3 regions of the Streptomyces sp. NPDC096339 genome follow, and region 3 is predicted to be linked to each of the others. Evidence: riboswitches for the same ligand, from Rfam matches in the RefSeq annotation. Region 3 holds a riboswitch; each other region holds the start of a gene.
The links. Region 3 has a riboswitch for cyclic di-AMP ahead of ACIQ5Y_RS28250 (transglycosylase family protein). Riboswitches for the same ligand answer to the same signal wherever they lie in the genome.

Region 1: linked by a shared signal. The riboswitch ahead of ACIQ5Y_RS30580 (M23 family metallopeptidase) and the one ahead of ACIQ5Y_RS28250 (transglycosylase family protein) in region 3 are both predicted to bind cyclic di-AMP.
Region 2: linked by a shared signal. The riboswitch ahead of ACIQ5Y_RS32765 (peptidoglycan DD-metalloendopeptidase family protein) and the one ahead of ACIQ5Y_RS28250 (transglycosylase family protein) in region 3 are both predicted to bind cyclic di-AMP.

Annotation. Positions count from the first base shown of each region.
Region 1 covers NZ_JBIWFI010000032.1:32,347-36,616, reverse strand. Annotated here, with positions in the region: gene ACIQ5Y_RS30590 (M16 family metallopeptidase) at 1-489, shown strand, start outside; gene ACIQ5Y_RS30585 (M16 family metallopeptidase) at 510-1,877, shown strand; cyclic di-AMP (ydaO/yuaA leader) riboswitch at 2,098-2,257, shown strand; gene ACIQ5Y_RS30580 (M23 family metallopeptidase) at 2,270-3,073, shown strand; gene ACIQ5Y_RS30575 (GntR family transcriptional regulator) at 3,295-3,972, shown strand.
Region 2 covers NZ_JBIWFI010000037.1:25,820-30,089, forward strand. Annotated here, with positions in the region: gene ACIQ5Y_RS32755 (aspartate aminotransferase family protein) at 1-1,053, shown strand, start outside; gene ACIQ5Y_RS32760 (tyrosine-protein phosphatase) at 1,105-1,896, opposite strand; cyclic di-AMP (ydaO/yuaA leader) riboswitch at 2,188-2,393, shown strand; gene ACIQ5Y_RS32765 (peptidoglycan DD-metalloendopeptidase family protein) at 2,398-3,363, shown strand; gene ACIQ5Y_RS32770 (SGNH/GDSL hydrolase family protein) at 3,527-4,270, shown strand, end outside.
Region 3 covers NZ_JBIWFI010000027.1:90,956-95,225, forward strand. Annotated here, with positions in the region: gene ACIQ5Y_RS28245 (transglycosylase family protein) at 43-1,083, shown strand; cyclic di-AMP (ydaO/yuaA leader) riboswitch at 1,360-1,530, shown strand; gene ACIQ5Y_RS28250 (transglycosylase family protein) at 1,533-2,243, shown strand; gene eno (phosphopyruvate hydratase) at 2,520-3,806, shown strand; gene ACIQ5Y_RS28260 (septum formation initiator family protein) at 3,913-4,270, shown strand, end outside.

The DNA.
Region 1 (4,270 bases), on a different contig from region 3:
TCCTCCCTGCTGCACAACCGTCTGGTACGCCGCGACCAGACGGCCGTCGCGGCCGGTTTCGGCATGCTGCGCCTGGCGGGCGCGCCCTCCCTGGGCTGGCTGGACGTCAAGACCTCCAGCGGGGTCGAGGTGCCCGTCATCGAGGCCGCCGTGGACGAGGAGCTCGCGCGGTTCGCCGCCGAGGGCCCGACCGCCGAGGAGATGGAGCGCGCACAGGCACAGCTGGAGCGCGAGTGGCTGGACCGGCTGAGCACGGTGGCCGGCCGCGCGGACGAACTGTGCCGTTTCGCGGTGCTGTTCGGCGACCCGCAGCTGGCGCTGACCGCCGTCCAGCGGGTCCTCTCCGTCACCGCGGAGGAGGTGCAGGCCGTGGCCGCGGCCCGACTGCGCCCCGACAACCGCGCGGTCCTGGTCTACGAGCCGCTGCCGGGCTCCGAGGAGTCCGCCGAGTCCGACGAGAGCGACGAGAACGAGGGGGCGGAGCAGTGAGCGACACCGCAGCCGTCACGATGACCTTCCACCCGCGGCCGCAGGCCGGCGAGGCCAGGCCGTGGGCCTTCCCCGCCCCCGAGCGGGGGGTGCTGCCGAACGGCCTCACCCTGCTGCGCTGCCACCGGCCGGGCCAGCAGGTCGTCGCCGTCGAGATCAACCTGGCCGCCCCGCTGGACGCGGAGCCCGAGGGCCTGGACGGCGTGGCCACCATCATGGCCCGCGCGCTCTCCGAGGGCACCGACAAGCACTCCGCCGAGGAGTTCGCCGCCGAGCTGGAGCGCTGCGGGGCCACCCTCGACGCGCACGCCGACCACCCGGGCCTGCGGGTCTCCCTGGAGGTCCCGGCCTCGCGCCTGCACAAGGCCCTGGGGTTGCTCGCCGAGGCGCTGCGCGCGCCCGCCTTCGCCGACAGCGAGGTCGACCGGCTGGTGCGCAACCGGCTCGACGAGATCCCGCACGAGCAGGCCAATCCGCAGCGCCGGGCCGCCAAGCAGCTCTCCAAGGAGCTCTTCCCGGCCGCCCTGCGGATGTCCCGCCCGCGCCAGGGCACCGAGGAGACGGTCGCCCGGATCGACGCCACCGCCGTACGCGCCTTCTACGAGGCCCACGTACGCCCCGCCACCGCCACCGCGGTGGTCGTCGGCGATCTCACCGGCATCGACCTGGACGCCGTGCTGGCGGACACCCTGGGCACCTGGACGGGCGACCTCGCCGAGCCGCTCCCGGTGCCCCCGGTGACCGCGGACGACACCGGTCGCGTGGTCATCGTGGACCGGCCCGGCGCGGTCCAGACGCAGCTGCTGATCGGCCGTATCGGGCCGGACCGCCACGACCGGGTCTGGGCGGCCCAGGTGCTCGGCACGTACTGCCTGGGCGGCACCCTCACCTCCCGCCTGGACAAGGTGCTGCGCGAGGAGAAGGGCTACACCTACGGCGTCCGCGCCTTCGGCCAGGTGCTGCGCTCCACCGCGGACGGCAAGGGCGCCTCGATGCTCGCCATCAGCGGCTCGGTGGACACCCCGAACACCGGACCGGCCCTGGAGGACCTCTGGAAGGTGCTGCGCACCCTCGCGGAGGGCGGCCTGACCGACGCCGAACGGGACGTGGCGGTGCAGAACTTGGTGGGCGTGGCCCCGCTGAAGTTCGAGACGGCGGCCTCGGTCGCCGGCACCCTCGCCGACCAGGTCGAGCAGGAACTCCCGGACGACTTCCAGGCGCAGTTGTACGCGCGGCTCGCCGAAACCGGCACCGTTGAGGCCACTTCGGCGGTCGTGAGCGCCTTCCCGGCGGACCGGCTCGTCACGGTGCTGGTGGGCGACGCGTCGCTGATCGAGGAGCCGGTGCGGGCCCTCGGCATCGGTGAAGTGAGCGTCGTCACCAACTGAAGTGACCCACTGAGGTCCCCAACTGGGGCCTGAACGGCGCTTCTTGAAGGGGCCCGGGCGGCTTGACCGCCTGGGCCCCTTTTGTCCGTTTGGTAGGGGGGTTGCCTGTTTGCGGTGTGGCGTACGCAACAAAAAGGCGTGTCTGTTTGGTGATTGGCTGATGATCCGCCTAGCGTCGGCCGTGCTGTCCGTCAGTTGTACGCGCCGCATCCGCGGCACCGGACAGCGATCGCCGAGTCCCCGTCAGGCGCGAGCCTGGGGAGCCGGGGACCCACATCAGTCCCTGGGGTGAATCGGACCGCCTCGCAAGAGGAGGCCCGTAGGAGACCTTCCTGCTCCGAACCCGTCAGCTAACCCGGTAGGCGAGAAGGAAGGAAAGGATCAGCCCCTTCATGGCGTTTGGCAGTCGTCCCGCCGGCTCCGGTAAGCACCGTGGTTCCAGCCGTCTGAGCCGCAAGACCGCCGGTTACGCCGGCATAGCCGCCCTCGCCACGACCGGCGTCGTCGGCACCATCGCAGCCCCGGCCTTCGCCGCGGACAACGGTGGCAACAACCACTCGCAGGACAACACGCTCGGCGCGGTCGTCGTCGCCGACGAGCTCCCGGGCGACATCGCCGAGCAGGCCGACTCCCAGCAGCGCGCCGCCGAGCACGCCGCCGCCAAGGCGCAGGCCGAGGCCGACGCCCGGCAGCAGGCCGCCGAGGCCAAGCGTCTCGCCGAGGCCAAGGCGAAGGCCGAGCGCGAGGCCGCCGAGCGCGCGGCCCGCGAGGAGGAGCGCAAGCGCCTCAACACCTTCGTCGCCCCGGTCGACGGCTCCTACGTCTCCACGCAGTACCACGCGGGCGGCGGCATGTGGTCCTCCGGCAGCCACACGGGCATCGACTTCCACGCCGACGAGGGCACCTCGGTCCACGCGGTGGGCGCCGGTGTCGTCGTCGAGGCGGGCTGGGGCGGCGCGTACGGCAACAACGTCGTCATCAAGCACAACGACGGCACGTACACGCAGTACGGCCACATGCTGCGACTGAACGTCTCCGTCGGCCAGCAGGTCACCGCGGGCCAGCAGATCGGCCTGTCGGGCTCCACGGGCAACTCCAGCGGCCCGCACCTGCACTTCGAGGCCCGCACCGGCGCCAAGTACGGCTCGGACATCAACCCCCTCGCCTACCTGCGCTCGCACGGCGTCGACCTCTGAGCGACTCCGCTCCGTCGCTCCGCCCGCTCCACCGAAGGCCCCGGCTCCCCGAGCCGGGGCCTTCGTGTTTTGGGGGGCTTCCCGGGGCTTCCCGAAGCTTCCCGTGGTTTCCCGAGGTTTCCCATTTCCGGACGCTCTCGGAAATCATCGTGTGTTGCAATAGAGTCGCAGCAGTGGTGGCACCAATGAGGGTGTGAGTCGGAAAAGGCGGAGGTTCGGTCTTGCGTATTCCTGCGCACGCGGTATGCACGGCAATTCGCGACGACATCGTCTCCGGGGTCTTCGGGCCGGGCGGCAGGCTGACCGAGGAGGTCCTGGCCCGCCGGTACGGAGTCTCCCGCGTCCCGGTCCGTGAGGCACTGAGGACCCTGGAGTCCGAGGGGTTCGTGACCACGCGGCGGCACGCGGGGGCCTGCGTGGCCGAGCCGACGGAGCAGGAGGCCGCCGATCTGCTGGAGCTGCGGATGCTGCTGGAGCCGCTCGCCGCGGCCAGGGCGGCCCGGCGGCGCACCGAGGCGCACCTCAAGGTGCTGCGGGGGCTGGTCAGGCTGGGCCAGGAGCGGGCCAGGCGGGGCCAGGGGGAGGATCTGCGGTCCCTGGGCGGCTGGTTCCACGAGACGCTCGCGCAGGCCTCGGGCAGCCCGGGACTGATCGCGCTGCTCACCCAGATGCGGTACAAGGTCGCGTGGATGTACGTGGTCGAGGCGCCGGCCCGGCCCGTGGAGTCCTGGGCGGAGCACGGCGCGGTGGTGGACGCCGTGGCCCGGGGCGACGCGGAGCGGGCGCGTGCGCTGGCGGCGGTCCACGCGGAGCGCGCGGCGGGGGCGCACCGGCTGCGGATCCGGTCGGCGGTGAGCACTTCGCAACCTGCCGTAAACATGTCGAGCGGCCGGCATTAACAGGGGCCGTATACAAAGGGTGGGCGCCGGTTTTCCGTGGGCGGAATTCGGGCTGTTTGTGAATTCGCTGCGCGCGGTGCGGATCGCTGCGCGATGCGGGCTGCTTTTGGTGCGGGTAATTCCGGCGAGTTCAATTCGGCTGCGCCGGTCCTTTGCGCCGGTCCTTTGCGCGGGTGCGGCCGGCTTCGGGTCGGGGGGTGGGGCGGGCCGGCGGATTCGGGTGCGGCTCCGCCGCCGGGGCTCCGCCCCGGACCCCGCTCCTCAAGCGCCGGAGGGGCTGGTTCGTCCCCGGCCTCGA
Region 2 (4,270 bases), on a different contig from region 3:
CACAGCCCGCACCTGGACCGGGTCTTCTTCGGCAACAGCGGGACCGAGGCCGTGGAGACGGCCCTGAAGTTCGCCCGGTACGCCACCGGGCGAACGAGGATCCTGTACTGCGACCACGCCTTCCACGGACTGACCACGGGCTCGCTCTCGGTCAACGGGGAGAGCGGCTTCCGCGACGGTTTCGCCCCGCTGCTCCCCGATACGAGGATCGCGCTCGGGGACCTGGCAGCCCTGGAGCGAGAGCTCCGCAAGGGAGACGTGGCCGGCCTCGTCGTCGAGCCGATCCAGGGCAAGGGGGTCCTCGCGGCCCCGCCCGGATTCCTGTCGGCCGCGCAGGAACTGCTGCACCGGCACAAGGCACTGCTGATCGCGGACGAGGTGCAGACCGGCCTGGGACGTACCGGCGATTTCTACGCCTACCAGCACGAGCCGGGCGTGGAGCCGGACCTGGTGTGCGTGGCCAAGGCGCTGTCGGGCGGCTACGTGCCGGTCGGCGCGACCCTCGGCAAGGACTGGATCTTCAAGAAGGTCTACTCCTCCATGGACCGGGTGCTCGTGCACTCCGCGAGCTTCGGCTCCAACGCGCAGGCGATGGCCGCCGGGCTCGCGGTGCTCTCGGTCATGGAGGACGAGGAGATCGTGGCGGGCGCCCGGGCGATGGGCGACCTGCTGCACGGGCGGCTGGCCGCGCTCGTGGACGAGTACGAACTGCTCCACGAGGTCCGCGGGCGCGGGCTGATGATCGGCATCGAGTTCGGCCGGCCGACCTCACTGGGGCTGCGCAGCCGCTGGACGATGCTCCAGGCGGCCCGCAAGGGGCTCTTCGCGCAGATGGTCGTGGTGCCCCTGCTCCAGAAGCACCGGATCCTCACCCAGGTCTCCGGGGACCATCTGGAGGTGATCAAGCTCATCCCGCCGCTGATCGTGGACGAGCGCGACGTCGACCGGTTCGTCGTGGCCTTCCGCGCGGTCATGGACGATGCGCACGGCGGCTCGGGGCTCATGTGGGACTTCGGCAGGACCCTGGTCAAGCAGGCGGTCGGCAACCGCTGAGCGGGGCGGAGGGGGCGGCGCCCGGTGTGCGCTCCCCCTCCGACCGGCACGTCAGTCGAGCAGCCGCTCGCGCAGCCGGCTCCGGGTCCCGGGCGTGAGCCCGAGGCCCTCCTCCAGGTAGCGGTCCACCCCGCCCCAGGTCTCCTCGATGGTGTCGAAGGCCGCGACCAGGTATTCGGCGCGGGCGTCGAAGAGCGGGGAGAGCAGCTCCATCACCTCGGGGGAGCGGGCCTCGGCGGACTCGTCGCTCCGGCGGACCCGGTAGCGGCGGTGCGGGGCGTTCGACTCCAGGTAGTCCGCGACGATCGCCTCGCGCTCGACGTCCAGCGCCAGCAGGGTGACGGCGATCGACAGGCCGGCCCGGTCCTTGCCGGCGGCGCAGTGCATGAGCGCCGGCACGCTGTCCTCGGCGAGGGCGTGCAGGACCCGGCTGTGCTCGGCGGTGCGGCTCTTGATCATCGCCCGGTACGAGTTCGTCATCCGGGCGGCGGCCTTCCCGTCGCCCAGGATCGTGCGGAGCTGTTCGAGATCGCCGTCGCGGACCATCTTCCAGAACTCGCGACCGTCGGCCGGGTCCGAGAGCGGGATGTTGACGTTCCGCACGCCGGGCAGTTCCACGTCCGGGCCCTCCAGCGCGTGGTCGGCGCCGTTGCGGAAGTCGAAGACGGTGTGGAGGCCGAGCGAACCGAGGAATTCTGTATCGGTTTCAGTGGCATGCGCCAGATGTCCGCTTCGGAACAGTCGTCCCGTCCTGACCCTTCGTCCATCAGAAGTCGGCAATCCGCCCACATCGCGGAAATTGCGCACTCCGGACAGTTCCGGCTCCTGTATCTGCTGGGTCAAGGGAACTCCTCCGCTTCGTGATGCTGCTTCTGGGTGCTCTGTCCGAATTACACTACTTGGCGACAACTTGCCATAAGCGGAGGCGAGATCGGGCGCGTCCCCGTGAGCCAGATCATACGGTGACCGTGAGTGCCTGATCGCGAAAGCCGAATGCCCGCGCCGGAGCGGTTGTTGGCGGACGGGAATGGACGGAGGGTGACCGGCATTCCCCCGGTTTCCCGTCCCTGTGATTCCGTCAGGAAATTCGCGGCTTGTTCGGCACGGCCTTTTGGGATTACGTTCGCGACCGATCCGGGTGGATCGCCGAATCCTGCCGCCGCCCGGAAACCGCACTCGACCATTCACGCGCGGCAGGAGCGGGGGAACCAGGTAAGCCGCTGTCCCGGAACTCAAGCCCGGGACGGCTAGGGGTGAAGCCGTACATGTTCCGTTCATGTGCGGCCGGACATCTCCAGTCCGAACCCGACAGCTCACCTCGCAGGCACCGGAGAGGAATGCGACATGCCTGCAAAGGGTAAGCACCGCCGCCCCAAGTCCCTTTCGATATCGCGCGGCTTCGCCGTCGCCGGTACCGGTGGCGCGGCCCTCGCGCTGCCGCTGATGGGCGCCGCCGGCGCCCACGCGGCCGGTGCCCCGGCGGCCGCCACGACGGCCCGGGCCGTCGAGGCACCCGTGGCGGCCCCGCAGGTCTCCGCCCCGCTCCGGGCAGAGGCCGCGCCGACGGCCTACACGGTCGTCCCGGGTGACTACCTCTCCAAGATCGCCGCCGAGCGCCACCTGTCCGGCGGCTGGCAGCAGCTCTACGCCGACAACCGCGAGGCGGTCGGCGCCAACCCCGATCTGATCCACCCCGGCCTGAAGCTGAACCTCGGCGGTGCGGCCGAGGCGGCCCCGGCTCAGGCTCCGGCTCCGGCGGAATCCGCCCCGAAGGCCGCTCCCAGGACCGCGCACAAGGCGGCCCCGAAGTCCGCTCCTCAGGCGGCCGAGCAGGCGCCCGAGCAGGCGGCCCCGGCGCAGCAGGAGTCCGCGGTCGAGGCCCCCGCGGCCAAGACGTCGGCCTCCGGCTTCGTGGCCCCGCTCGCCAGTACCGGCATCTCCACCCAGTACAAGGTCGCGGGCAGCATGTGGTCCTCCGGCTACCACACCGGTGTCGACTTCATCGCGAGCTCCGGCACCACGGTCCGGGCCGTCGGCGCGGGTACCGTCGTCTCGGCCGGCTGGGGCGGCGCGTACGGCAACGAGGTCGTCATCCGGCACGCGGACGGCAACTACTCGCAGTACGGCCACCTCTCCTCGCTGTCCGTCTCCGTCGGCCAGAGCGTCACCGCGGGCCAGACCATCGGCCTGTCCGGTTCCACCGGCAACTCCACCGGCCCCCACCTGCACTTCGAGATCCGCACGGGCCCGTCCTACGGCTCCGACATCGACCCGCTGAGCTACCTCCGCGCCAAGGGCGTCAGCATCTGACGGCGGCCGCCGCAGGAGCGCAGGCACACGTGAGGCCGGGACCCGAGGGGGGTCCCGGCCTCACGTGTACGTATTCCTTATCCCCCGGGTGGTAAAGATCACGGCCCGTCAACCCCTCATTACGTTGGCGTAGGTTGGTTACGAGAGTGAAGGATGTCGTCTCGTGGCAGCGACGACGACGAAACCCAAGACCATCGGCTCGTACGCGGCGATCGGGGACAGCTTCACCGAGGGCGTGGGGGACCCGGGACCCGGGGACACTTATCTCGGCTGGGCGGACCGGCTCGCCGTGCTCCTGGCCGACCGGCATCCAGAAGGCGAATTCCGGTACGCGAACCTGGCCGTGCGCGGCAAACTCCTCGACCAGATCGTGGCCGACCAGGTCCCGCGGGCCAAGGCGCTCGCGCCGGACCTCGTGACCTTCTGCGCGGGCGGCAACGACATCATCCGGCCCGGCACCGACCCCGACGACGTGGCGGAGCGCTTCGAGGCGGCCGTGGCCGACCTCGCCGGAGCCGTCGGCCGGGTCGTGATCACCACCGGCTTCGACACCCGGGGCGTACCGGTCCTCAAGCACCTGCGGGGCAAGGTGGCGACGTACAGCGTCCACGTCCGCGCCATCGCCGACCGGTACGACTGCCCGGTCCTCGACCTCTGGTCCCTGAAATCAGTACAGGACCGAAGGGCGTGGGACACCGACCGGCTGCACCTGTCGCCCGAGGGGCACACCCGGGTCGCGCTGCGCGCCGCCCAGGTGCTCGGACTGGACGTGCCGGCCGACCCCGACCAGCCGTGGCCGCCGGAGCGCCCGCGCGGATCGGTCGACGTGACCCGGGACAACATCCACTGGGCGCGAGAGCACCTGGTTCCCTGGATCGGCCGGCGGCTGCGCGGGGAGTCCTCCGGT
Region 3 (4,270 bases):
GGTTCTGCCGTTACCCCGCCGTTATGCGAAAGGTGCAGCCTCATGCGTTCCGGGAACGGCCGCCACAGACGCCCCCGTCAGGTGCCCGCGATAGTCGTCACTGCCGGAGTCACCGGCTCCGCGCTGGCTCTGCCGCTGCTCGCCGCCACCGGCGCGAGCGCGGCCGACACCTCCACGTGGGACAAGGTCGCCGAATGCGAGAGCGGCGGCAGCTGGAGCGCCAACTTCGGCAGCGGTGCCTACGGCGGCCTCCAGTTCACCCAGGATGAGTGGGCGGAGGCCGGCGGCCTCGACTTCGCCGAGCGGGCCGACCTCGCCAGCCGTTCCCAGCAGATCGCCATCGCCGAACGGGTGCTCGCGGCGAAGGGCCCGCAGGCGTGGCCCATGTGCGCGGCGCCCGCCGGACTGGACGCCCAGGGCCCCGCCGCGGTGGTCGACCCCGGCCGGCCGGGCAGCGTCAAGCCCGCGCCCTCCCGCCCCGACGACGTCGTGCCGCCCTCCGGAGCCGTACCGCCGTCCACCGACTTCGGGGCCCCGACCCCGGGGATCGCCGACGGACCGCTCGGACCGAACCTCGGACTGCCCGTCATGCCCCCGGCCGACCTCCCCGTTGAGGAGCCCACGGTTCCGGGCAACTCGAACAACCCGGGCGACAAGGGCAATCAGGGCAACCCGGGCGGTCAGGGCAATCAGGGCAACTCGGGTAAGCCCGCGGACCCGGGTGTCCCGACCACACCTCCCACGACGGCGCCGACCGACCCGACCCTGCCTCCGGTCAACCCGACCAACCCGGTCGACCCGAGCGCCCCCACGGCGCCTGACGCCACGACGGCACCGTCCGCCACGCCCGGTGAGGGCAGCGGCAAGCACCGTGGGGCGCCCGCCGCCGAGGTGCCGGTCGCGCCTGACGCCGCGTCGGAGCCCGTCTACACGGTGAAGACGGGCGACAACCTGGCGGCCATCGCGGATGCCAAGGGGGTCAAGGGCGGCTGGAACGCCCTTTACAAGGCCAATGAGCAGGTCATCGGTGGGGACGCCAACTTGATCAAGCCTGGACAGAACCTGGATCTAACCGGCAAATAAGGGCACTTCACCGGACCGGTAAGAGTTGATTGTCCGTTTTCTGTAAGTGAGACATGTGTCTCTTCCGGTCAACTGGCGTGTCTCGCCTCGGGGCTTGCGCAAACCCCGTCCTCACCTGCGCAAACACCCCCGAGAAGGGCGCAAGTAGGGGCCGTTTCTCCCCGATGTCGCGCGTTGAACATCGGGGAGAGACCTGCCTACCTTCTGAATCGCCCGCCACCGCGGGCTCCTTCGACCGCATCGCCGAGTCCTGCCGGCGGACGGGGGGAACAGTCGTCGCGTCAAGCGCCGAAGGCAGGAGCGGGGGAACCAAGGTAGGCGCCGGGCGCGGCCGTTGAGAGACGGCGGCAACCGGCTAGGGGTCAAGACGTGCGCTAGGTCGCACGGCCGGGCAACTCATCCGCCCGAACCCGACAGCTCACCTCGTAGGCGTCGGTGAGGAGAACCTCATGCTGCTTTCCGGCAAGGGCAAGCACCGTCGCGCCACCAAGGCCGTCCGCATCGCCACGCTCGCCGGTGTCGCCGGCGCCGTCGTCGCCGCGCCGCTGATGGCCGCGGGCACCGCGAGCGCCGCCACCGCGGGCGAGTGGGACCGCGTCGCCCAGTGCGAGTCCGGTGGCAACTGGTCCATCAACACGGGCAACGGCTACTACGGCGGCCTGCAGTTCTCTTCCTCCACCTGGGCCGCGTACGGCGGCAAGGCGTACGCTCCGCAGGCCAACCAGGCCTCGAAGTCCCAGCAGATAGCCATCGCGGAGAAGGTCCTCAAGGGCCAGGGCAAGGGCGCCTGGCCGTCCTGCGGCGTGGGTCTGTCGAACTCCTCCTACGCCGGCGGCGGCTCGACCGAGACCCCGAAGACCGAGACCAAGAAGACCCAGCCGAAGAAGACCGAGACCAAGAAGGCCGAGACCAAGAAGGTCGAGACCAAGAAGGCGGAGACCAAGCGCTCCGAGGCCCCGGCCCCGACCACCCGCTCCGAGCGCACCGAGGCCCCCAAGACGGGCAACGGCTCGTACGAGGTCAAGGACGGCGACACCCTGGGCGCCATCGCCGACGCCAACGGCGTCAAGGGCGGCTGGGAGAAGCTCTTCGAGCTGAACAAGGACATCGTGTCCGACGCCGACCTGATCTTCCCCGGTCAGAAGCTGAAGCTCAGCTGAACAATGCGGCAATAGCCGCAGGCGTCTTCACCACACGTAACAGCCCCACCGCCCGGCGCGCCTTCCCCTCCACGCGCCGGGCGGTGGCGTGTGTACGGGCCAAGGCGCCTTCCTCCAGAGTCGTATGTCCTGGAACGGTGGTATTCGGGCCCTTTTTCGTCCCAGGACCCGGGCGGTCGGCGGGCCGAGTGCCCGGAGCCGGTTAGGCTCTAAGCGGCAAGGCCGTCCCACGGCCTGACATGCCGCCGCACACCCAGCGTCACATCCCAGAAGGAGATGCTCGTGCCGTCCATCGACGTCGTCGTAGCCCGGGAAATCCTGGACTCCCGAGGCAACCCCACGGTCGAGGTCGAGGTGGGCCTCGACGATGGCAGCACCGGCCGTGCTGCAGTTCCGTCCGGTGCCTCCACCGGTGCATTCGAAGCCGTAGAGCTCCGTGACGGTGACCCCAACCGTTACCTCGGCAAGGGCGTCGAGAAGGCCGTCCTCGCCGTCATCGAGCAGCTCGGCCCCGAGCTCGTCGGCTACGACGCCACCGAGCAGCGCCTGATCGACCAGGCGATGATCGACCTGGACGCCACCGAGAACAAGGGCTCCCTCGGCGCCAACGCCATCCTCGGTGTCTCCCTCGCCGTGGCGCACGCCGCGTCCGAGGCCTCCGACCTTCCGCTCTTCCGCTACCTCGGCGGCCCGAACGCGCACCTGCTGCCCGTTCCGATGATGAACATCCTCAACGGTGGGTCGCACGCCGACTCCAACGTCGACATCCAGGAGTTCATGATCGCCCCGATCGGCGCGGAGTCCTTCTCCGAGGCGCTGCGCTGGGGTGCCGAGGTCTACCACACCCTCAAGAAGGTCCTGCACACCAAGGGCCTGTCCACCGGTCTCGGTGACGAGGGCGGCTTCGCCCCCAACCTGGAGTCCAACCGCGCCGCGCTCGACCTCATCGTCGAGGCCATCAAGCAGGCCGGCTACACCCCGGGCAAGGACATCGCGCTCGCGCTCGACGTCGCCGCGTCCGAGTTCTACAAGGACGGCAAGTACGAGTTCGAGGGCCAGTCCCGCTCGGCCGCCGAGATGACCGACTACTACGCCGAGCTCGTCGAGGCGTACCCGCTCGTCTCCATCGAGGACCCGCTGTTCGAGGACGACTGGGCCGGCTGGAAGACCGTCACCGAGCGCATCGGCGGCAAGGTGCAGATCGTCGGCGACGACCTCTTCGTCACCAACCCGGAGCGCCTGGCCCGCGGCATCGAGGAGGGCTCCGCGAACGCCCTGCTCGTGAAGGTGAACCAGATCGGTTCGCTGACCGAGACCCTCGACGCCGTCGAGATGGCCCAGCGCAACGGCTTCAAGTGCATGATGTCGCACCGCTCCGGTGAGACCGAGGACGTCACCATCGCCGACCTCGCCGTCGCCGTGAACTGCGGTCAGATCAAGACCGGTGCCCCGGCCCGCTCGGACCGCGTCGCCAAGTACAACCAGCTGCTGCGCATCGAGGAGATCCTCGACGACGCCGCGGTGTACGCGGGCCGCTCCGCCTTCCCGCGCTTCAAGGGCTGATCCGGACCTCCGGGTCTAGCCTCCGTACGTCCCCGCACTCGGTCCCGTACCGTGTGCGGGGACGTATTGGTTGGTACGTGTACGTGTACACAGGGGAGGCGGATCAATGGCCGGGAACCGGGATCGGTTCTCCACCTTCTCCACCGCGACCAGGCTCAAGCAGCTCGGCGAGCGGACCGCCGCCCACGTCTACCGCTCCCAGTCGCGCCGTCAGGTCCGCCGCAGCCGGCTCACCGGACGCGCGGCCCTGCTGGTGCTCGTCCTCTGTACGCTGGTCGTCGCCCTCGCGTATCCGATGCGCCAGTACGTCTCCCAGCGCTCGGAGATCGCGGAGCAGCAGAAGGCGGCCGCCGCGGCGCGGGACCGCCTGGAGCGGCTCCGCGACGAGAAGGCCCGCTGGCAGGACGACGCGTACGCCGAGCAGCAGGCGCGCAAGCACCTGCACTTCCTGCGCCCGGGGGAGA